Regions from separate parts of the Bacillus sp. CZDM1 genome, predicted to be linked through region 1. Evidence: riboswitches for the same ligand, from Rfam matches in the RefSeq annotation. Region 1 holds a riboswitch; each other region holds the start of a gene.

Region 1 (8,129 bases):
AAACATATTTAAACAATTTCAAGGATGGACTGCTTGATCCAGCTATTCTTGAAAATACTGAGCTGTTTCAATCCGTTCAAGAAATCACCAGCATCATTGACCAAATTCAACAGCTTGGTGGTGAATAGTTCGACTCCAAAACAAGGAGGTAGAGCTACATGAAGAAATTCCTTATCTTTTCGTTTGTTATATTTTCCATCATACTAACAGGCTGCAATGTTAAAGGTGAATATGATATTAAAGGAACGGTTATCGAGGTTGAGAGCAGCAGCATTTTAGTAGAAGATGAAAAATTGGGGTTAATCTGGCTCTCACTGCCTGATGGAACCGATGGCCGAGACTTCGAAAAAGGTCAAAGTGTTACGGTTTGGACAGATGGAAAAATTCGAGAGTCCTATCCCTTACAAGGCACGGCTTTAAATATTGAGATCATCAAATAGAAAACAGGCTGACAGATTCAGCCTGTTTTCTTTTGCTACCGTAATGCCTTAACATTATGGTATTTAAAGTTCTCTATTATAAAACTGTAAATATCCTAGTTTCCAAGAAATAATAGCACTGAGACAAACGGCACCAATCATGAGAATAAAAAAGAGCCAATCAATACGCGACACCGTAATCTCACGGTAGAATATCCGATTTTTATCTCCAGTGAAGCCTTTTGATTCCATCGCAAGTGCGGTTCGTTCTGCTTTACGAATCGCACCGGCAAGGAGTGGAATCACGTATCGCTTCAGCTGCTTTACCTTTTCCGGTATAGTTCGTGCCCTTGCTACGCCTCTTACTCGATGTGCGTTTTGCAGAGTCTGAAACTCCTCCTTGATTAACGGCAGGAATCGGTATCCGGCCATAATTCCATAAGCGAGCTTTGGCGGCAGTTTGCACTGCTGCATTAGGCTTAAGAGAAAGTCAGTTGGCTTTGTCGTTAACGTAAACATGATTGATAACGTGGAAAAGCTTAACACTCGTAAACCAAGTGAAGCTCCTCTTTGAAAGCCTTCTGCTGTCAGCTTCAAGAACCCCCATTGCCAAATGACCGAATCGCCTGCTTGCAGCCGTGGGAACAACATCGTTGTCCATACATATATAAACGCGATAAATAAAAACGGAGTGAATAACAACAGCCATTTTTTAAATGAAACACGGCCGAATAGGAAGGTGACCGTTATGGACCAGAGGATCGTCACAAGCGGTGTAATCGGATCAAAAAACACCGACAAAATAAGAATAGAAATGACAACCGCGAATGCTTTTATACTTGGATTCACCTCATGTAGCAACATGAATCTCTCTCCTTACGATTTCATTTAGCTGCTGTTTCCTAAAAGGCAGCTTTAGCCTTGCTTTGTCTACAACTTCATGCTTTTCCCACAAGCTCTCAGGTGTCCCGGAGAAGATCAACTCTCCTTCATCCAATACATGTACGGTATCAGCATATTGGTCAACCAGCTCCATATCATGGGTGATCATAAAAACTGCGCCTTTCTTTTCATCAAGAACCCTCATGATTTCATATGCCGTGTTGGCATCCTGCCCAAATGTCGGCTCATCCAGGATAAGCAGCTCTTGTTCATGAACGAGCATGGTTGCCACACTCAATCGACGCTTCTGTCCTTGGCTAAGGGAAAAAGGATGGGCATTTGCGTGTTTTTCCAAACCTATTTTTTCAAGGATGGAAAGAGCGGATTTCCGATGCTCCAGACCAAAGGCAATTTCCTCATAAACACTGTCAGTGATAAACTGATGCTCAGGATTTTGAAATACGTAGCCCATAAGCTGAAATAAATCCTTTTCCTTCCACTTAGATAGTGGGACACCAAGAAAATGAATCTCACCTTGTGAAAGTGGAATCAGCCCGGCCAAACATTTGGATAGCGTCGTTTTTCCCGAACCATTAGCGCCAACCAATGCACTCAGTTCTCCTTTATGAATCGTCAGACTAACATTTTTCAAGTGTCCGCGAGCAGAAAGACCACTAACTTCGAGGATAGGTTCGCTTTTGGACATGGTTTTGATTTCTTTTTTAAAAAAAGCAACTGGGTCCTTCAGTCCTGAAAGTAATTCATGATTTCGGAGCGGAAGTCGCTCCCCTTTATACACGCCAGCCTTCTTTGCTGTTATGGCTGCCTCTACTACCTTGGGCAGCCAAATGCCTTCCTCTTTTAAAAAAGGAGCAAATTCTCCAAAACATTGTTCACGCGTGCCATCGAAAAGGATCCTCGCGCTAGAATCTAGGACAAGGCAGCGGTCAATCAGTTCCACCCAATCATCAAGCTTATGTTCAACAACAATCAGAGTAAACGGGCGCTCTTTCTTTAAACGAGCGATGGTCTCTACCAGGTCTGAGCTTGACAGCGGGTCTAGGTTAGCCGTCGGTTCATCAAGGATGATAACCTCAGGCTGGAGAACCAAGACACAAGCAATCGCCAGCTTCTGCTTTTGCCCTCCAGAGAGGGTATGAATGGTGGTCTTTTTTTCAGCCTGCAAGCCGACCAATTCTAGTGCATGATCAATCTTTGCTTCCATCTCTGCCCGTGGTACATGGAAATTCTCCAAGCCAAACGCTACTTCCTCCTCAACGGTCAGCATGCAGAATTGACTTTCTGGGTCTTGAAACACAATCCCTATTTTTTGGTTGAGCTCACCGGGTTTAAAATCATCCAGATTCTTGCTCTCAAAAGTGATGCTCCCCTTTATAACCCCATCCACTGCTTCTGGATATAACTTGTTGAGACAATAGGCTAGCGTACTTTTTCCAGAACCGCTTGGACCTAATAACAGCAGGGATTGATTTTTTTCAATCGAAAAGGTTAGGTCTGTAAAAATATCGCCCTCTTCATAGCTGAATCCCAGTCCCTCTGCCTTAATCTGCTCATACGGTGACATTGCGCTTGTGTTCCTTTCCTAATGGGAAACTGTTTAAGGCTCCTGTTCTAGCAAGACCTTCACTTAAATACTTTCCAAGTAATCCGGCGAGCAGTGCTCCGCTCACAAGACGGAAAAAGAACATCGCAGTCACATAACCTAGCGACAGAGCGGCATATCCTGAGACATAAAAGCCCCAAGCAAAGCTAAATACGGATGAACCCATCCCTGCTGCCATCAATACCCAGGTAGAATAATTCTTCCACCTTGTTGCGGCAAAGACAGCTTCCGCACCTAAACCTTGAATCATACCGGAGATGATCAACTGTGGTCCAACGGCGTTTCCAAGCATAACTTCCACTGTAGCAGCGACTGTTTCTGATAGAAAAGCAGCACCCGGCTTGCGGATGATATAGGCAGCAATGATCGAAACGATAAACCAAATTCCAAAAATAATATCATAGCCAATCAAACCAAATAGGCCGAAAAGGACATTCCCCAGTTGGAGAAATAACAAATAGACGACAGCAAAAACAACGGCTAGTACGGATAAAACAATAACCTCACGGAGTTTCCATTTTGCGAGCATTTATTTATCCCCCTTTTTTGAAGGGCTGTTCGCAGACATCACAACCGTCATCACAATATGAGTAGAATCGCTATCGTGCGCGCCCTGGAAAGCATCCTCTAACGTTTTAAAAACCTTGTTTGCATCGCCATCAAGTCTTGAGGCATAGTGAACACCTTTTGTAAAAGTCCCCTGTCCTTGAGCAAGTTTACACTGATCCATAATCACATTCATATATGTAGGAATACCCATTGGGTATAGCGCAAATTGAACTGCAACCTCTTGCTGGATCTGCAGCGATTTTTCCTCATTTAATCGATCAGCGTTTTCTGAAAGATAAACATCGCCTGCAGAATCTCCCGGACAGCCATTTGAAAAGGTGGCTTGCAGCACAACATGATCACCGTTTTTTGTCGACTCTAGGAAAATCGCTTTTACGACATCAAATACATGCTCGGATCTGCCTCTTACACATGTACTCACATCGTCCGACTCCATCCAAACCTTTGAAGTATCCACTTCTTCTAATGCTGATAGAATAATATCTACGAAGCTATCAGACATCGGATAAATCGAAAAACGCGCTCCTGTGATTTCACTTGTTCCACAAAAATTAGTCATAATACAATACCCCCATTGAATTTTTGGCAACAAAAAAACTGCATCCCATGGGAATGCAGTCGAATCATATCCGTAGCCAAATATCAAGATAAGCTTCTCCTGCACTTCCCCACGCTAGTATTATCTAGATCGGGTCATAAGGGTCGGACAAACGTCCTCTCAGCCAAAAAGCTCCCCTAGTGCAAAAACCGTATGCAATTTTAAATGTTGGCTTAATCTTATGATAAATTTTCCATCTTGTAAAGGAAGTTGTTTTGCGGTGCCTGTCACCGCTCGTGGACACTGTCCACCTCAGGCGGACAGTGTCGTATCTTGTTTTTCCTGTCGAAATTCTATATTCTTTGCAATGCAAACCCTTTCATAAAATTACATTTTTCACATAAAACATGCGTTATAGTGAACATGTATCTATTATTAGGAGGGGATTTTTTGAAAGGGAAACGTTTTTTGTCGGTTTTATCCACAACTTTCATTGCTGCTAGTTTATAATACGCCGTGACGGATACACGGATGAGGAAGCCCTTGCACAATTTGAACGTCTTCCTAATTATGTAAAGCGCGGATTACAGGGTTATATTGATGGAATCAACCATTACATAGAAACCACACCAGCTGCTGCACTGCCACCAGAATTCCAGGGGCAAAAACCAACAAAATGGACCATTGTCGATTCTCTTAAAGTCCAACAGTTAATGGTGCGGAGATTTGGAGAGAGCGGGGGCGGAGAACTTGGAAAGGCTAATCAATTAATCAAGTTACAGTCGAAATTTGGCCTAGAACAAGGGTTGAAAGCATTCGAAACCATTAATTTAAAGAACGACCCAAGCGCCCTTGTCTCTCTTCACACCACTACAGATAAAGGTGTTAAAAAGGCTAGTAAGCTAGATACAACAAACTTCCCGAACAGTGAGGCAGTGGCGAAGCAACTAGAACAGGAACAGCAAATGAAACTGGATATTGAAAAAGCGTTTGGTTTCCCTCACAAAGGGGGCAGTAACGCCTGGGTTGTCAGTCCCTCACGAAGTGCATCAGGTGGTACCCTGTTACTTGGCGGACCACAAATGGGCTTTTCTGCTCCACAGATTTCCCACGAAGTAAGCATTCATGGCGCGGGCTACAATTCAGTGGGAATGGCCTTTGCTGGCGCTGACCAATTCCTTTGATCGGACGTGGGAATGACTTTGCCTGGACCACTACAACTGGAATGGGGGATCAAATCGACACCTTTGTTTTAAAAATTAATCCTGCGAATCCTGAACAATATTGGCATAAAGGAAAATGGGTCAATTTTGAAGTTCGGATCGAAACAATAAAAGTTGCTGGTGGAACTGTAATTGACTATCCTATATACCGAAGCATCTACGGTCCTGTAGTTCATAAAGATACTCAAACAGCCTACACCCAGAAACGTGCTCACTGGGCCAGGAAATCGAAGCAATGATTGGCTTCTACGACTTTAACAGAGCAAGCAATATCAAACAATTTGAAGAGGCCGCTAAAAAAATTCCAACCTCCCATAACTTCTTATATTCTGACCAGCAAGGTAACTTCGGTTACTGGATTACAGGACAAAATGCATTACGAGCCGAAGAAACAGATAACCGCCTCCCAATGCTCGGGGATGGTTCACAGGACTGGCAGGGAATTGCTCCTTTTGAATCTAATACACAAGCCATTAATCCTGCTCAAGGATATGTGGCAAACTGGAACAATAAGCCTAGTGCCGAATGGGAGTATACGGAATCTTTATTTGGACCAACCCATCGCGTTGGATTTATCCTTGACCAGCTTGACTCGCTTAATAAAGTATCATGGTCGGATATGGAGGAAATTAACAAAAGGGCCGGGCACATCGAATTAAATGCCTATTTCTTTAAAGATTTACTTTTATCAAAAATAAACAATGACCAGGAACTTCCGGAGGACGTAAAGAATGCAGCGGACATCTTAGCAAATTGGAACATGTATCAATGGGATGAAAATAATGATGGGCTATACGATGACCCGGGGCTGACGATCTTCCGCAGCTGGTTCGATAATGTGAAATCGACTGTATTTATCCAATTGAATGGAATCGGCGGGAACTCGAATGATTTACTATACCATGTCCTCAATGCTAATAAGGAAGATCTTAAGACCAAGTATGCATTCCTTGGTGACTTAGACCTATACCAAATTGTTCTAAACAGCCTTGAGCATGCTGTACAAGGTAAAAACTTGGAGGATTGGCGGACACCTATTTCAAAAATCAACTTTCAGCAGCTTGGTGCAATAGGAGTTGCCCCAATCCCTAATATGAACCGAGGCACCTATAACCAAATCGTTGAGTTTTCAAAATCCAATACGAAAAGCGTTAACATCATGCCTCCGGGTCAAAGCGGCAACCCGTTTTCACCACACTTCGATGACCAAAGATTATTATTTGCCAACTGGGAATATAAACCGATGGTATTAGACATTTTAAAATCGAATAAAAAATAATGTTAGCCCCCTTCACAACATTCCGAAGGGGGCTTTGTAATTCAATTGTCTATCTCTATTTATTTTTACTCTTATCAATGTATTTCCAAAATTCCTTTGCTACTGCTTGATATCCTTCTAAACTAAGATGAATATCAGCTGGGTTTGGCAGATAAGTTGGGTAGTCCTTTGCTATGATGTTAGCAGTAGGTACAAAGGTATCACCATTTACAATGGCTGTATGCTCAATGGCACCATTAAAGGTATCTAATATAGGTAATAAAACTTCTTGACCTGGCATATATGGCAGGACATTGAAATAACCCATTACATATACTTTCGCATTAGGATTTAATTCATCAATTGTTTCTAAAATTATATCTATATTATCTGCTATACTGCCAATTGTAGCTGGTACATTGGCTGGATCTTTTTTAACTACTGGCAGCAAATCATTTCCACCAATATCAATGGTAATGAACTCGGCCTCACTAATTCTTTCTCTTACATTATCTTTATTCTTTTCAAGGTCTTTTAACACATGTTCCGTTCTATACCCACCTACAGCAAAATTGTCAAAATTAACCGTGTACTGCGATTGTTCAAAACGTTTAGCTAGGTAATCAGGGTATCCAAAATCTTTTTTTCCAAAAGGTGTAGCTCCTGCCGCTAGTGAATCCCCTAACGCAACATAGTCAATTGTTTTTTTCTCAGGACCTTTTGCCAACGCGGAAACCGGTAAGGATGCTACTAAAACACCTACTAACAATAAACTCTTAAACTTCTTACTAATTCTCATTATACTACCCCTCCGTTCTTTATAACGCTCACATAAATCATAACAGAGAGATTACTAGTCCACAACATTCATAATATTACATATTTATACAAAAAGAACTAATAGATAAGTCGAATATTCAATTAAAATATAAAAAGCTGATCAAATTCACTTTCCATGAATTTGATCAGCTCTGAAAATCCTACTATTCAAGATTTCTTATTACATATTATTTTAATGTAATATTTCTTCTCTTAACAAAGTATAAAACACTACCAGCTAAAAGTAACATTAATCCTACAAGTAAATTGTTAAAGTTGTTGTTGCTGTGTTCGGAAGTTTAATTTCCTTTTGTTGGGATCCTTTTAAAATCTGGAGTAACCTCGAATACACCGAATGTACCGAAGTAATCTGTATTAGCAGAAATTTCGCCATTATTGTATTCCCCGCCGATTAGCTCCCAGTTCTTTTTTGCTTCATTCCAATAGTAAACTTTTACACTTTCAGGATATTTAACTTGTTCGGGATCACCCTTAAACGTAAGTTTAACTTTTTCATTGAACTTATGATACTCTTTGCCATCGACTTCAATTGTAAAGTCATAAGCAGCTAATGCGCCTTTTTCTTGCTTTTTCTTAATAAGAAGATCAAGATTTTCTGCAATTGGCAGCATAGAAGCGGGAATTTGTACATTTATATTTCCATTGCTTACCACAACCACTGCACTAGCATTTTTTAAAGCTTGAATTTGTGCTTTAGTAAGTGTTAAAGTTGCCTTTGTTTTATTATCAACTTCAACAATAACTACTGTTTTATCTTCAAGTTTTTCAAGTGCAT
Region 2 (8,129 bases), on a different contig from region 1:
ACAAGGAAATAGTCTGGATTTAGCCTTATTGGCTGCAAAAAAGCTGAATACGATTGTCGTGATAACAGGAAAAGAGGATGTACTGACAGACGGCGAGACGACCTATCTGGTTTCTAATGGGCATCCGCTGTTAACAAAAGTGACCGGTACCGGCTGTTTGTTAACCTCTGTCATCGGAGCATTCGCAGCTGTGGAAAGGAATCTTTTACTCGCAGGATTATCTGCGGTTACCTTTTATGGCATTGCTGCGGAAAAAGCAGTAGAAAAGGCGGGTGACTTAGGACCAGGCAGTTTCCAAATCGAATTCTTAAATCAACTCGCACAGGTTTCTTCAGAAGATATTCATCAATTCGCTGCATTTAAAAAGTTATAAGGGATAGGAGTGAGCAAAATGAAAAAGGTATTAACCATTGCGGGTTCAGACAGTGGCGGCGGTGCAGGAATTCAGGCAGATTTAAAGACGTTTCAAGAGCTAGAGGTTTTCGGTATGTCTGCTCTAACAGCTGTAACGGCCCAAAATACGTTAGGGGTCCAAGCTGTCTTTCCGATGACACCTGAGGCAGTCATTCAACAAATACAATCGATTGGGGAAGATATTGGTACGGATGCTCTTAAAACAGGAATGCTGTTTAACGCTGAAATCATTAAAGCTGTTTCAGAAAAAATCAACTACTATAAGTGGAATAATGTAGTGGTGGATCCTGTTATGATTGCGAAGGGCGGCGCGTCGCTGCTACAAATCGAGGCCATTTCGGCCTTGAAACAATATTTGTTACCACTTGCGATGGTGATTACACCGAATATTCCTGAGGCAGAAGTTCTGACCGATCTTTCCATTCGTACCGAGGAAGATAAGAGAGAAGCGGCTCAAAAACTTTATAATCTAGGGGTTAAGAATGTGGTTATCAAAGGCGGGCATGATGAAGACCAGAACGAATCGACTGATTTATTGTTTGATGGAAAGAATTTTACAACGTTTACAAGTACAAGAGTGAAAACAAAGAACACACACGGTACAGGCTGCACTTTCTCAGCGGCTGTCACAGCAGAACTTGCCAAAGGTTTACCTGTTGGTGAAGCGGTTTCGAAGGCGAAGAATTTTATCCAGGCAGCGATTGAAGATCAACTTCAAATTGGTCAGGGTCATGGACCAACCAATCACTGGGCATATCGAAAAAGAAATGAAATGAATAGGTAGGAGAGCAGCCATGATGATTAACAATCAGGAATCCATCAGAGAAGCATTGAAGGTTTACTTTATAATGGGAAGTCCAAATTGCAAAGGCAAACCAGCCCAAGTTTTAAAAGAAGCGATTGAAGGTGGAATTACACTTTTTCAGTTCCGCGAGAAGGGGATTGGTGCGTTAACGGATGCTTCAAAATATGAACTGGCCAAAGAACTGCAGCACATCTGCAAAGAGCACCAAATTCCTTTCATTATTAATGATGATATCGAATTGGCCATTACGTTGAATGCGGACGGAGTGCATATTGGTCAAGAAGATGAAGATGTTGTGAATGTTAGAAAGAAAATTGGCGATAAAATCATTGGTGTTTCCGTCCATAGCTATGAAGAGGCGATGGCCGCATTAGGAGGGGGTGCCGATTATTTTGGAATCGGTCCTGTTTATCCGACGAAAACAAAGGAAGATGCCAAACCCTCAAACGGAACGAAGCTAATCCAAGAATTGCGAATGAAAGAAGTAACCATTCCGATAGTTGGAATTGGCGGAATAACGGCGGAAAATGCCGGGGCTGTTATCAAAGCAGGTGCCGATGGTGTATCGGTTATTACTGCGATCAGCCATGCGGATGGTGTAACAGAAGCGGCTAAAGCCTTAAGGAAAAACGTATTAGAAAGTTTATAGGTAAGTATTTTATTAACCATTACATACCTGCACTGGGGGAGCCGGAATTGGCTGAGATTAGACAGAATCGTCTTAAACCCCTGAACCTGATCTGGATTGCACTAGCGGAGGGAAGTGAAGGATACATGATTACCGCCATTTTGCCGGTAATGGTATATCTATGAACCTGACTTCCCCCATTGATATTAAAAACTTGGAGGGATTTTTTTTATGAGAAAAACACATAAACTCACTTTAACCGCGATGTTGATTGCGATTGGAACACTTTCTAGTAATGTCTTATTTATACCGATTGGCTTCACAAAAGTGTTTCCGATTCAGCATTTCTTGAATGTTTTGTCTGCCGTTCTATTAGGCCCGATTTATGCAGTCGCACAGGCATTAGGTGTCTCAATCTTACGAAATATTATGGGAACTGGATCAATCTTTGCTTTCCCAGGCAGTATGGTTGGTGCCTTATTGGCTGGGCTCCTCTTTATGAAAACCAAAAAGATCTACATGGCATTTTTCGGTGAGGTCATCGGTACGGGCATCATTGGAGCCATGCTAGCCTATCCGATTGCCACACTCCTACTAGGTCAAAACGCAACAGTATTTGGATTTATTCCGTTATTTATTTTTAGCTCGATTGCGGGTGCACTCATTGGCTGGATGATTCTTTCGATCTTCTTAAAGAAGAAGGTTGCCATCTTTACACAAAATGGAACGTCAGTGAAATAATCTACTGGAAAGGAATTACCTATATGGAACAGCAGCAAATCATCAACGATTTACTTTCGATTCTTCAATCAGACTCGCTTGGAGATGAAGATTTTAATCAAATGGCTTTACAGAGCTTTGCCTACCAATATACCAATAACCTTCCATTTCGGAAATTCTGTCAGCAAAAAGGGAAAACCCTTCGCACGGTTAAATCATGGAGGGATATTCCAGCAGTGCCGATTAATGCTTTCAAAGAAGTTCCGCTTAGCTGCATACCACCTGAAGAGGCTGAACGCTTTTTTATGACGAGTGGCACCACAAAAGGCGTAAAAGGGAAGCATTTTCATCCTACGCTCCAAGTATGGAATGCTTCGATGAGACTGAATTTTAAAAAACGTTTTATGTACGGGATGGAGAAATTTCGCATGGGTATTCTGTTCCCAACCGAAGAAGAAATGCCAAACTCTTCATTAGCGCGGTACTTAGCCCTAGCAAAACAGGAGTTTGGAACAGCACAGAGTCAGTATCTATTAACGGAAAATGGGATTAACCTTACTCTGCTCATACAAGAATTGGAGCAGGCGGAGCGATCAGGTGAGCCGTATGCTTTATTAGGAGCGTCGTATAGTTTTGTTCATCTGCTTGAGGAACTAGAAAAACAGGGACGCCATTTTCAATTGCCGCCGGGAAGCAGGGTTTTAGATACAGGTGGATTTAAAAATCAATCAAAAGAATGGGACTTAGATGACTTTTATCATCAGATTTCGAGTTTACTAGGAGTACCTAGGATCGATTGTATCAATATGTATGGCATGACCGAATTAAGTTCACAGCTGTATGATTCAGGAAATGAACACGTTCCTTCAATTAAATCGGGTCCTCATTGGCTGAAAACGAGAATTATTCATCCGTTAACGGGGGAGGAAGTGAGCGAGGGGGAGCGTGGAGTGATCGTGCACTGTGATCTTGCCAACTTCAATTCTGTCACGACGATTTTGACTGAAGACGTAGGAATGAAAGTAAAGGATGGATTTCTTCTCTTAGGCAGAGCGCAGGGAACAGAAGCGAAGGGCTGTTCCATTGCCGTAGAGGAATTTATCCAAGCAGCGAAGGGACCATTGCGATGAGAGAAAGAGTCGGATATCTTCCTGATATCGGGGAAGAAGTGATTGCAACTAAAATTCTCATTTTTAAGGGAAAGAATCAGCAGCTTGAAGTGGAAGCGCCCCTTCTGTCTACCTCTCAAATGCAAAAAGTTGCGAAAAAGGTTAAAAAAGCAAGTGAAGAAGTACTGAAATCGATGACCATCACTGAGATTATTTCGATCATTGACCAGGCTGTCGAAGTCATGCTAGACAGGAATTCACCTTTCAGAAAAAAAGCAGAACAGCTGTTACCGATTGTTACAGGTTACGATGAAGAAATGATCCGACTTGGTTTCACTTCCTTTTTGAAGAAATTTCGAAAGCAGGAGCTGCAGCGTTTCGTTGTCGAGGACTTAGGTAATCCCTTGCTGCTGGATGATTTTCAGCCTCGGGTAAAAAGAGGATTTTCCAAAGCTGTTGGGCCTGATTTAATCCTCCATATTTGGGCTGGAAATGTACCGGCACTCCCGTTGTGGAGTCTGATTTCGGGTTTATTGGTGAAGTCAGGTAACATTGGCAAGGTATCAAGCTCTGAGCCGTTGTTTGCAGGTTGGTTTGCTCAGTTACTGGTCGAAATTGCTCCTCAATTAGCTGATTGCTTCGCCGTTGTTTGGTGGAAGGGAGGAGACGAGGACATAGAAAAGGAGATGTTCGCGTTACCAGATGTAGTGGTCGGTTATGGAAGTAATGATTCATTGGAATCGATGAGTCGAAGAATTCCTGCCTCCACTCGCTTTCTTCCCTTCGGTCATAAAGTGAGTTTTGGAATCATCGGCAGCACAGCCCTTGATTCACGAAAGGCTTTAACGACGGCTCATCATGCAGCATTCGATATCATACAATTTGACCAGCAGGGCTGTTATTCTCCCCATATTTTCTATGTGCAAAAAGGGGGGAATGTCTCACCTGCTGAGTTTGCCCAGTATATGGCTCATGAACTTGAAAGCTTTGAAAAGAGATACCCAAGGCGGACTCTTGCATTAGAAGAAATGACAGCTGTAACGCAATGGCGTAATCAAGAAGAAATAACGGCCTTTACAAGTCCCAATAAAGTAGTCTTTGGGCAAATGGACCATCATTGGACTGTTGTTTATGAAGAGAATGCACCTTTCACTCCCACCTGCTTGAACCGTGCCGTGAAGGTCATTGCTTTTAATGAAATAGAAGAGATTATGACGAGCATCAAGCCCTATCGCCAGTTTCTTCAGACGGTTGGTGTGGCAGCTGCACCGAAAGAACTTTTTCGCTGGGCTCGAGAGTTAGGGAAGTCTGGTGTCACTAGGATCAGTGCATTGGGAAAGATGACTTCTCCTGAGCCAGGCTGGCATCACGACGGCCGTTTTAATTTACTTGATCTTGTTCAAATCGTTGATATTGAGCAGTCAGCAGAAGAGTATGCGGAAAATTTTGCTCCATATATCGATTAGGAGGGTGTGCAATGAGTTTCTTGCGTTTACAGGATGTTCACTACAGCTATGGAAACAAGCACTTGATTGTCGATGCTGTAAATTTAGAGTTAGAAAAAGGCAAGTTTCATAGTTTACTGGGGAAAAGCGGCTGTGGTAAAACGACTTTATTAAAGCTGGCTGCTGGTTTATTGGTCCCTGACAAGGGTTCCATTCAATTACAAGGTATGCCGATCAAGCCTTCAGAAAAAATAGGATTTGTCTTTCAATCCCCAACGCTATTGGAATGGAAAACAGTCATCGAAAATGTCCTTTTACCTGTCTCTCTTAAACGCAAAGTGACAAAAGAGGATGTTGAAGCAGCGGAAACACTTTTAGCGTTAATGGGTCTTTCTAATTATAAAAAGGAATTTCCAACTATGCTCTCTGGCGGGCAGCAGAGTCGTGTTTCCATTGCCAGAGCGCTGATTCAAACCCCGTCCATGCTATATTTGGACGAGCCGTTTTCAGCTCTTGACGCTATTACAAGAGAAGAGCTTCAAAATGATCTCCTGCGGCTTTGTGAACTCCATCAAATGACTGTGTTATTTGTTACTCATGATATTTCAGAAGCGGTCTATTTGTCGGACCGGATTGCGGTGATGGATAAAGGAAGAATTATTTATGATTTGTCAGTCGATTTACAAGGACGTCAAGATGCTGAAATTAGATATTCTCAACCTTTTAATCAATTATGCTTGCAGATTCGTACGGCCATTAGTGGGGGAAAATGATGAAAAAAGTACCGATTTATTCCTGTTTATTATTCATCTTGATTCTATTCATTTGGGAAGGAATTGCTTCGCAAATGAATGAACTGATCCTTCCAGCCCCGTCTGTTGTTGTCACCACGCTTCTAGAAGGATTAAAAAGTGGTTATTATACCCCGCATCTGATTCGAACAAGTCTTGAGATTGTCATAGGATTGTTTCTTGGGAGTTGTTTGGGAATGGTCGCTGGGATTTTGATGGGGGAGGTCGAGTTCCTCCGCAAGCTATTATTTCCCTATGTGATTGCTAGTCAAGCTGTTCCGAAGCTTGCCCTCGCACCACTATTTATTCTTTGGTTTGGTTTTGGGATGACGTCAAAGGTCGTAATCACAGCTTTAATATGTTTTTTCCCGTTAATGGAAAATACCGTCACAGCAATTCAATACACCGATCGACAAAAAATTGAGCTGTTTCGGGTGCTTGGCGCAAACAGATGGCAAATCCTATTTAAACTAAAAATACCGGCTGGATTGCCGAGTATCATTGCTGGTTTTCGTGTTGCAGCTATTCTTGCTGTGGTTGGTGCCGTAGTTGGTGAATTTATCGGCGGCAGTGAGGGATTAGGTGCCTTAATTATCGCTTCACAAGGGATGATGGACACACCCTTGATGTTTTCGGTATTGATATTGGTCACCATCCTTGGAACTTTTCTTTATCAAATCACTTATTTAATCGAACAAAGATTATTGAGATATAAAAAACAATCATAGGAGGGGAGTTTTTCAAATGAAATTAAAAGCAATGATTACTGTCGCAGCCATTATTCCACTATTGATGCTGGTTGGTTGTGCGTCAAAAAATACTGACAAGCAAGCCGCTAAAAAAACACAATTAGATAACGTAACAGTGGCAAGCTGGAGCCAGCCGATTTCAGAACAAACGAATTTGCTTGTTAATGAGGAGAAAGACTTCTTTAAGGATCAGGGGTTGAAGGTTGAATTCATCCCAGGTGCCGGAGGAGGAGACGCGATCAAAAATATACTTTCAGGACAGGCCGATATTGCTTTCACAGATCCAGGGTCGCTCTATTTTGCATTAAATCAAGGGGCAAAATTAAAGGTTATTTACAATATTTATCCGCAAAATGTATTTAATGTTGTTTCTTTAAAGGGAAGCAATATCCTGAAACCAGAGGATCTTAAGGGGAAAAAGATTGGCGTCTACAGCCTTTCAAGCGGGACAAGACAAAATCTGCTTGTGCTGTTAAACCAAGCTGGTCTTTCCGAAAAGGATGTCACGATTGTTGAGACGGGTCTATTGAATTTTGCTCCGCTGATCCAAGGTCAGGTTGATGCTACAGCTGCAACCGACACTGGCTTGGTGACCGCAAAGGAAAAGGGTCTTGTCGATGTAAATGTAATGGAAGTAAAAGATTATCTGAATGTCCCTAGTGATATCTTTGTAGTAACGGAACAAACGTACAACGAGAAAAAGGACCTGCTGAAAAAGTTTGTAGAAGGCTATCAAACGAGTGCAGAGTGGATGATCGACCAGCCAGAGGATGCGGCTGAGTTAGCCGTTAAATATGCCATTGATGGCAAGGATAAAAACCATAATTTAGAAATCATCCAACTACGAAACCAAGCTAGTATATCAGAGGCAACCAGCGTAAGAGGTTTGGGCGCTTTAGAAGCAGAAGTGTTACAGCAGGGTGCTGATACATATAAAACGCTGGGACTAATACAAAAGGATTTACAAATGGCAGATGTGATCGTTGAAGACTTCATCCCTAAACAGAAATAGGAGGCAGGCCGTATATGAGGAAATTTGATCATAAAACCGTCTTGGTAACAGGTTCGAGCAGGGGGATCGGTGCTGCCATCGCTAGAGGTTTTGCCGCAGAAGGAGCAACCGTTATTGTGAATTACCTTCAAAATCAGCAAGCTGCAGAAAAAACCGTTGCCTCCTGCCTTGAGCTTGGCGGTGATGCTTGGGCGATTCAGGCAGATGTAACGTCTGAGTCTGCTGTTAAAGGGATGATGGAGGAAATTGAGCTTGAAGTTGGCAAATTAGATGTAATCGTAAATAATGCCTTTAAACCATATGTGTTTAATCCGGATAAGCGAAAAATGTTCTCGCAACTAAAATGGGATGATTATCAAGAACAAATCGATGGAGCACTAAAGGCTGCCTACTATGTATGCCAGGAAGGTATCCCTTTGATGAAAAAACAAACAAGAGGCAGTATTGTTAATATCG
Region 3 (8,129 bases), on a different contig from region 1:
AATATCCCGACTTTTATGCAAATATATAATTGGAATTTTAGGATTCTAGGAGTACTTTCTAATTCTAATAGGTGAACGATTCATCAAGCATCACAAGTTGATATGTTACAATAACTGCGAAAAAAAGCTTTCAATAACAGCGTTATCCCAACAGTTAGCCTTTTGTGTCATACTTGATATGAAGTGTAGCTCCTTACTTAGATTGAGATACATGTGTGATCTGTAAACACTTCCTTGGTCGCTATGGATCAGAACGCCCTCCAATGTATCCAATTTTCGCTTTTTCTGTGCTGCCTTGAAGGTGGCTTTTATCCGTTCCTTATTAGGGCTTGAACTTATTTCAAAGCCAATCACTTCACGGTTAAATAAATCTATTACCGCAGAAATATACAACGAAAAACGAATCCAGCATAGAATGGGATTCGTTCCTAAAATGTTTTATTTAAATTACCAAAATGCATCATAAATATCGAATTTATTGATGTCTATTTTTTGGGCGCTTGACCACAGGCACCCATATGTTAATCGCGAACATCTGTAACTGGAAAAAAGGGGAATTCCTGAGCTAGATAAAACGATAGACCCGTTAGTACAACAAAATAACCAACAAAGACAACATCAACTTTCGAAAACCCTATTTTGTAATAAAATGTGCGTTCCTTTGAGTAATCAAACCTCTTTGCTTCCATAGCGACGGCTATACGAAAAGCTCTCCGGATGCATTGAGACAGCAATGGAATCGAAGTGATTTTGAATAGGTGAAAAAGACCATTCATTCCAGCACCGGTTCTCACTCCTCTCACTTTTTGAGCACTGCGAATATGTTGAAATTCTTCGATCATGATCGGCATTAAGCGAATTCCAGCCATAAAACTATAGGAATATTTTGGATTAAGCTTTAACTGCTGCATCATCGAATAAAATAAATACACGGGCCTTGTTGTAAGGGCAAACGTTAAGCCCAGCAGTGCATAGGTTAAAGCCCTGAATCCCAAGTGAATTCCTCGAAATAAACTTTCTTCTGTTACATGGACGAGACCCCATCTGAAAATAGTAGTATCCCCTTTACCAAAAAAGATCATCGAGGTGGTCGTCGAGATGAAAATAAATAGGAACGGTATCGAGAATAGCAAAATTCGCTTATATGGATGACCTGTAAAAAATACAAATAGGATCATTGTCACAATGGTAAAAAGAATCATCTGATTAAGGTTATGAATAAAAATCACCAGGATAAACAAGAAAATCATTGTCAGGAGCTTCAGACTTGGATTGATTTTATGAAGCCATGTTTCTCTGAAATCAAATGTAGTGTGCATAAGCTGCTTGGTCCTTCCCCTGATGTACATGTTCGTTTTTCCAATCTTTGACGACCTTACCGTTATCAATCTCCCAAACTCTTGTCGCGAAACGCTTAACGATTTCCGAATCATGCGTGACCATGATGATGATGCACCCTTTTTGCCGTTCCCTCTCTAACAACTCAAGCAGATGGAATGTATTCTTGGAATCCTGCCCAAACGTAGGCTCATCCAAGAGCAAAAGCTTTGGATTTTCTACAAATGCAGTCGCCACACTCAGTCGGCGTTTTTGCCCTATTGAAAGATGATAGGGATGGTGGTTCTGTTTTTTTGATAATCCAAATATGGCTAACAGCTCATCCACCCTCTCTTTAATGATCGAGGGTTCTTCCTTTTTCACAGTGAGAGCATAGGAGATTTCTTCATAAACAGAGTTTGTGACAAATTGATATTCAGGATTTTGAAAGACAAAATAAGCTTCCTTTTGGAGTTGTTTGATATTCTGTATAATTTCTCCATTCAATACATAGGTTCCCGACGTTTTCAGAAGCTGCATCAATGATAATAGCAAGGTACTTTTTCCTGCTCCATTATCACCAACCACCGTGATCCATTCCCCCGATTGAGCAGAAGCGTGATCAAGTTGAACTTTTATTTCTTTTTTCCGGTACCCCTTAAAGTCCTCTAAAATCAGCGAGTGGTTGTAACCGTGTCCAGTATTCGATTCGAAAGACAATTTGTAATCATCCCAAACCCCAGGGTACCAGATACCATATTCTTGTAGTTGTTTACGATAAGAGGAAAACACGGTTTTCACATCATCATCTGCAATGATCACCCCGTCATAATTAAAAACAATGACACGATCTATAAAATCCAAAATGTGATCAATCTTGTGTTCGACAATAATCACCGTTTTATCTTTAGCGACACTCTTTACACTATCCCAAATTTGTTTCGTGCCTTCTTCATCAATCAGCGCTGTTGGTTCATCTAAGAATAAACATTCAGGATTGAGTGCTAATACGGATGCAAGCGCAAGTCGCTGCTTCATGCCTCCAGATAGAGATTGGATAGAAGAATGATAGAGGTCCAATCGCAGCCCGACAGCGGACAATAATTCTTCAATCCTATCAGGCATTTCACCTCTTGGCACAGTAAGATTTTCTAATACAAATGCAAGCTCTTCATCGACATATGGCATACAAAATTGTGAATCCGGATCCTGGAACACATAGCCCCAGGATTCGGGATAGTGAATATTTCTATACTTGATCGGTACTTCTATAGACTTTGGAATTAATCCTGAAAGTGTTTGTAAAAGAGTTGACTTACCGCATCCAGAAGGTCCGAGTAATAAGACCTTCTCACCTTTTTTAATGGTAATGGATAAATCTTTGAACAGCAGGTTGTCGTCTCCCGGAAACTTTAATCTAAGCTGTTCGACCATCGCTATATTTGTCATGTCTTCACCCCTGATTATTGATTTAAGGCGTCGTAATCTTCTTTGGAAGCAGGACGAAGTAAATTGGTAACACCTGTAGCCTCTAGTGCCTTCGCAATGCCAAATGCCATAAACCCAGTAAAGATAACGGACCCAATCAACCTGAAACCAATGAGCAGCATCAAGTTCCATGTTGACAAATCACCCATATATCCTTTGTAGTAATCCATAAATAGGGACCCAACTGCCGCACCAATTCCAGCTAAGCTAACAACTAGTAAATCAAAGCGCTTATACCTAAAAGCCATTATGACAAGTTCAGCAAACAACCCCTGTACAACACCATACAAAAGAACCTCCAGTCCAAATTCAGACCCCATTAGAAACTCTCCAGAAGAAGCCGCAACTTCCGCAAGAAATGCCACACCAGCTTTGCGTATGATTAAGAACGCAACGGTCGCAGCAATAAACCACATTCCGTAAATCAGCTGGTCAATATGTAATCCAAATGGTTTTACTGCGTAATAAAGCGGTCCCCAAATTTTGTAAACAATCCCAAATGCGATGGATATCACGATGGTTACTAAAATGTCCGTTAACTTTAACCCTTTTTTCATTGTTTCATTCTCCTTTTTTAGCAAAGGGGAGAACTCATTCCCCTTTGCGAACATGATCTTTCCCTTATTAGCTAATATTAAGTTGTTCTTGGGAATTCACTTCAATGGGCCATTTTTCGAATGTATAAGCCATTTCCCAGAATAAGTATTCGTATTGACAGCTAATTAAGAAATGATCAATCATTCGACTTTTTTCTTTTTCGGAAGCGGTTTTTGCTAGCTCATCTAGACGATCCAATTGCTCCTGAACCAATTCGCCAAACCATTCTCCACCATAGGCCGCAATCCATTCCTGATAGATCGGTTCATCCGGTGTCGCCCCTTTTAACTGCTGACCGATATCATAATAAATCCAGTAGCATGGTAGAATAGCGGCGATAATCTCTCCTAAACTTCCAGATGCCCCAACGCGATATAGATGGGAAGTATAGGCATAAGCCGTTGGTGCAGGCTGGAAGTTTGCAAGCTCCTCTGATGTAACGTGCAGTTGTTTGATGAATTTCTCATGTAAGCTTAACTCTGCTTGTGAAGTGCCTTGCGCATGAGCAGCCATTCTTGCTGTAGTATTTAAATCTTCTGCTCTCGAAGCACCAATCGCTTGAACACGAGCAAAGTGTGATAAATAATAGGAATCTTGTAATACGTAATAGCGGAAACTTTGTAAATCTAATTTTCCACTAGCAATTCCTTGAACAAATGGGTGTTCTAGATTCGCATCCCATATCGGAGCTGCTTTATCTCGTAGAATTTCAGTAAATGTAGACATACGATACCTCCATTTAATTAATTGCTTAGTTTTCACGTTTAATTGTCGTTTTCAAAAACATACATTTAATACTTTGTTAGATTGATTGTAAATACATCCTTGTTTGCCGGCAGCGGACGTATTTTTCCAATAAAAAAACCACTTTCTGTTGGAAGAAAGTGGTTGTATCGGAACGTGATTGAAACATAAGGAGTTCCCGTTACACCACTTCCCTACGCTGGTTTGATCCAGATCAGGTTCTAAGAGTCTTAAAGTTTCACTTTAATCTCAGCCTTCTTAAAAGGCACCCCTAGTGGTATTTTTTATGAAATTAGTATTCAGATTATTATGTTATCACTATCCACAAGATTGTCAAACATTTTATTCAGTAAAAATTGATTCAAGGCTTTGTGGGAGTTTTTTTGTGTAAGAGCCAGCGAACAAAAACCCAAGACCCTTGGGAGTGACACCGATATTTTCAAATCCTTAAGTCTTTCGTCAAATAACGATTTAATACTTCTCAACTAAACGTTTAATTAAAAGTGCCGCGAACCCTTTTGAAAAACGAACTTTAGCCTCATTTCAAGAGAATTTCTTGTCGAGGAAAAGTTTTGGTTTCTTCTAGAATACTTCAAAGATAGCCAATAAAAGTTGCTTGTTACAATTAACGACGGGGTGTTCCAGAATGTCATAGTATTATCTAATACACCAGGCACCGATATTTCGACGGGATGAACACCCAGATTAACCGTGCCTACATCGGTCCCCAACCGATAAGTACCGCGATTGTGAGCATGACAATAGCGATTCCACACCATATGATGAATAATGGGAGCATCCATTTTGCCCATTTTATCCAAGATACACCGGCGACAGCTAGACTCGCCATTAGTGTTCCTGATGTTGGGAAAATACTGTTTGTAAAGCCATCTCCAAATTGGAATGCTTGTACAGCAACCTGCCTTGTAATCCCAATCATGTCTGCCAATGGGGATAAAATCGGCATGGCGATCATAGCTTGACCACTACCCGAAGGGACAAGAAAATTAAGAACAGCGTTTGCGGCAAACATGCCCAGTGCAGCCAATACCGGAGGCATATTCTCTAATGGAGCTGCAAGGGCATTTACAGCCGTATCCAAAATCTTCGCATTTTCCATGATAATGAGTACAGCTCTAGCTACACCTATAATTAACGCACCATATACAAGTTTTTGGCATCCTTCTAAAAAGGTGACGGCGATTTTATTGTAATTCATTCCCGCAATCACACCGGAACCAAGCCCAATCACAATAAAAAACGCTGCCATATGATCAATACTCCATTTAAATTCGATAGTTGCATAGACAAAGAATGCCAACGCTAGTCCTACAAAACTTAAAATTGTTTTATGTCGGGAAGTAAACGGTGCTTGTAATTCTTCTTTCGAACCACCGGAGCTTTCCAACACGCCAATTAAACTTTTTGAGGGATCCGCCAACACTTTTTTGGCATATCTCCATGTATATAAAATTGTCACTGCAACAATAATAACGAACGTGATAATTCGAAGCGTCATTCCTGAAAATAACGGAAGACCGGCAATTGATTGAGCAACTCCAACCGTATAAGGATTTAGAAAACCTACATTGAAACCGGCAAATGTTGCACCAAACGTAATGGCTACCGCCACCATCGCATCAAGCCTAAGAGCCCTTGCGATAATCATTCCGATCGCTACAAACGGAATAACGGAGTTGGCAACTGCACCAATTGCTCCCCCTAATGCAAACAAAATCGAAACAACAGCGATAAGCAAAAATTCTTTGCCTTGTGTTTTATTAACGGCTCGAAGAATTCCTCCTCTAATGGCTCCAGACCGTTCCACAATCTCAAACGCCCCTCCTGCAAAAAGAACGAGAAAAATTAAACTGCCAGATTGAACCATACCAGATTGCAAGGCAAGAAAAATGTCCATAAAACCTGCCGGATTTCGATCAACTTGACTATATGTGTCAGGTACTACCCTTTCAACTCCATTTACAACCTCACGTTCAAATGTTCCCGCCGGCGTAAGATAAGTTGCTGCAACCGCCAGCAGCATGACTAGAAAAAGAATAACGTAAGTGTCAGGCATTTCCCATTTTCTACTTTTCATCGCTTTCACCTTTTCTGTATTAGGGTTCATCCATATTCAACTCCCCATGGTTTAAAGTATATTTTCTTACAGTAATACGGGCATTTCTTTTTCAATACGATCCCAGCAGCTTTAAAGCGGCATGAACGAATAGAGTAACACCGTTAGATAAAGAGTCTTCATCAATGTTAAATCGAGGATGGTGATGAGGGAAGTCTGTTCCTTTATCCCTATTACCTGTTCCTGTGAAAAAATAAGTTCCTGGTGCTTCCTTTAGAAAAGCGGAGAAATCCTCAGCGCCCATATTCGGTTTCATATTAACCAACGCTTCTTCTCCCCATAGTTCACATACAACCTCTTCAATGATAGCAGCGACTTTCCCATCATTCACAACAGGGGCAGCACCTTCATTGTACGAAAATTGATAGTCAGCTCCATGTGCTTCCGTTACACCTTTTACAATCCGTTCCATTAAATGGGTAACGGTTGGTCGAAGTTCGGTGTTAAAGAGGCGAACTGTTCCAGCAATTTCAACTGAACCTGAAATAATATTCATGGCTGAACCACTGGCAAATTTGGTAATCGAAAGGACTACGTTATCTAATGGATCCAAATTGCGGGATACGATATGCTGCAGGTTGGTGACAACCTGCGCCCCGACTGCAATAGCATCGACCGTTTGGTGCGGAAGTCCAGCATGCCCGCCATGACCGTTAATCGTGATTGAAAAAGTATCTGGCGCTGCCATAACAGGACCAGGGGAAACACCAAATTTCCCTGTTTCCAGCGGTGTCCAGAGATGGGCACCAATGACCAGGTCTACTTCCTCCATTACGCCAGCCCGAACCATTTCAGCCGCCCCCCCCGGTGCTAACTCCTCGGCATGCTGGAAGAGGAAACGAACTTCACCTCTTATTTGCTCCCGTAATCCAGACAGGATCTTGGCTGCTCCCAGCAATATGGCTGTATGACCATCATGACCACATGCGTGCATAACACCGGGATTTTGCGAGCCATACGAAAATGAATTCTCTTCTTGAATGGGCAAAGCATCAATATCAGCACGGATTGCCAGTACTTTCCCGGGATGAGCACCAATCAAACGTGCCATCACACTCGTTTTTGTAGGGCGCGAAAGTTCCAAATGCTCAAAAGATTGGAGGGTTTCAAATATGAACTGAGAGGTTTTTTCCTCCTCGAAGGACAATTCCGGATACTTATGGAGATGGCGCCTCCATGCAATAACTTCATGCTGAATCTCCTCAACGAGACTACTAAATTCAATTTTTTTCAAGCTTAAGCCTCCCCTAAAATATGACCTATACCATTTAAGGTTTATTAACGGTTGTGACCATAATTATATAACGAGTCGTACTATTAACGCTAGTGGTAATTTTCTGTTAATTTTTTTAAAAAAATAAACAAGATAGCAAGTATCTTGTCATAAAGTAATTCGATAGATTTTCCTCGGCCGTCCCCTTGGATGAGGATTTTCTTCAGCGACCGCTTCCGCTAATCCATTATTCTCCAATATCGTTACGATTCTTCGGGCGCTGCGAGGCAAAATTTTCATATGTTGTGCCAGATCATGGGCATTGATTTCCGTCGTTCCAATCTTTTTTAAAATAGATTCTAGTTTACTTAAAGTGGCGACACTAAGAGAGGTTCGTTCACTTAATAATTGTAATTGTTCTGAGGCAAACCCATAAGTGATTTGCTCTGGCTGCCCTAATGGACCCGTAATGGTTTTATCGTCAAAGACGACCATCGTTGTTCCTTTTTGAAATTCTTTTGCATGAAATAAGGCCGTTCCGGCATTGATCTCTGCCTCATAAGCCGTTTGTCCGATCCCAATTCCACATGTGACTCCATCATTGCCGGTCAAATGAAGAACAGCGAAATCCGG

The links. Region 1 has a riboswitch for thiamine pyrophosphate ahead of ACY3XC_RS16725 (YkoF family thiamine/hydroxymethylpyrimidine-binding protein). Riboswitches for the same ligand answer to the same signal wherever they lie in the genome.
Region 2: another riboswitch for thiamine pyrophosphate. It lies ahead of thiW (energy coupling factor transporter S component ThiW); the one in region 1 lies ahead of ACY3XC_RS16725 (YkoF family thiamine/hydroxymethylpyrimidine-binding protein).
Region 3: another riboswitch for thiamine pyrophosphate. It lies ahead of tenA (thiaminase II); the one in region 1 lies ahead of ACY3XC_RS16725 (YkoF family thiamine/hydroxymethylpyrimidine-binding protein).

What each region holds. Positions count from the first base shown of each region.
Region 1 covers NZ_JBUESO010000007.1:6,059-14,187, forward strand. The annotation lists gene ACY3XC_RS16700 (DUF6376 family protein) at 1-128, shown strand, start outside; gene ACY3XC_RS16705 (DUF3221 domain-containing protein) at 159-440, shown strand; gene ACY3XC_RS16710 (energy-coupling factor transporter transmembrane component T family protein) at 504-1,283, opposite strand; gene ACY3XC_RS16715 (ABC transporter ATP-binding protein) at 1,270-2,886, opposite strand; gene ACY3XC_RS16720 (ECF transporter S component) at 2,873-3,454, opposite strand; gene ACY3XC_RS16725 (YkoF family thiamine/hydroxymethylpyrimidine-binding protein) at 3,455-4,057, opposite strand; TPP riboswitch at 4,144-4,242, opposite strand; gene ACY3XC_RS16730 (penicillin acylase family protein) at 4,543-5,217, shown strand; gene ACY3XC_RS16735 (penicillin acylase family protein) at 5,214-5,495, shown strand; gene ACY3XC_RS16740 (penicillin acylase family protein) at 5,492-6,535, shown strand; gene ACY3XC_RS16745 (SGNH/GDSL hydrolase family protein) at 6,591-7,313, opposite strand; partial or broken gene ACY3XC_RS16750 (LPXTG cell wall anchor domain-containing protein) at 7,522-7,614, opposite strand; gene ACY3XC_RS16755 (5'-nucleotidase C-terminal domain-containing protein) at 7,633-8,129, opposite strand, start outside.
Region 2 covers NZ_JBUESO010000002.1:542,586-550,714, reverse strand. The annotation lists gene thiM (hydroxyethylthiazole kinase) at 1-373, shown strand, start outside; gene thiD (bifunctional hydroxymethylpyrimidine kinase/phosphomethylpyrimidine kinase) at 392-1,198, shown strand; gene thiE (thiamine phosphate synthase) at 1,209-1,868, shown strand; TPP riboswitch at 1,893-1,998, shown strand; gene thiW (energy coupling factor transporter S component ThiW) at 2,079-2,588, shown strand; gene ACY3XC_RS07160 (LuxE/PaaK family acyltransferase) at 2,612-3,697, shown strand; gene ACY3XC_RS07155 (acyl-CoA reductase) at 3,694-5,142, shown strand; gene ACY3XC_RS07150 (ABC transporter ATP-binding protein) at 5,154-5,894, shown strand; gene ACY3XC_RS07145 (ABC transporter permease) at 5,891-6,640, shown strand; gene ACY3XC_RS07140 (ABC transporter substrate-binding protein) at 6,657-7,673, shown strand; gene ACY3XC_RS07135 (3-oxoacyl-ACP reductase) at 7,688-8,129, shown strand, end outside.
Region 3 covers NZ_JBUESO010000006.1:8,920-17,048, forward strand. The annotation lists gene ACY3XC_RS14920 (transposase) at 106-393, opposite strand; gene ACY3XC_RS14925 (energy-coupling factor transporter transmembrane component T family protein) at 522-1,319, opposite strand; gene ACY3XC_RS14930 (ABC transporter ATP-binding protein) at 1,303-2,766, opposite strand; gene ACY3XC_RS14935 (ECF transporter S component) at 2,781-3,362, opposite strand; gene tenA (thiaminase II) at 3,430-4,128, opposite strand; TPP riboswitch at 4,321-4,429, opposite strand; gene ACY3XC_RS14945 (YfcC family protein) at 4,862-6,274, opposite strand; gene ACY3XC_RS14950 (amidohydrolase) at 6,336-7,517, opposite strand; gene ACY3XC_RS14955 (ArsR family transcriptional regulator) at 7,665-8,129, opposite strand, start outside.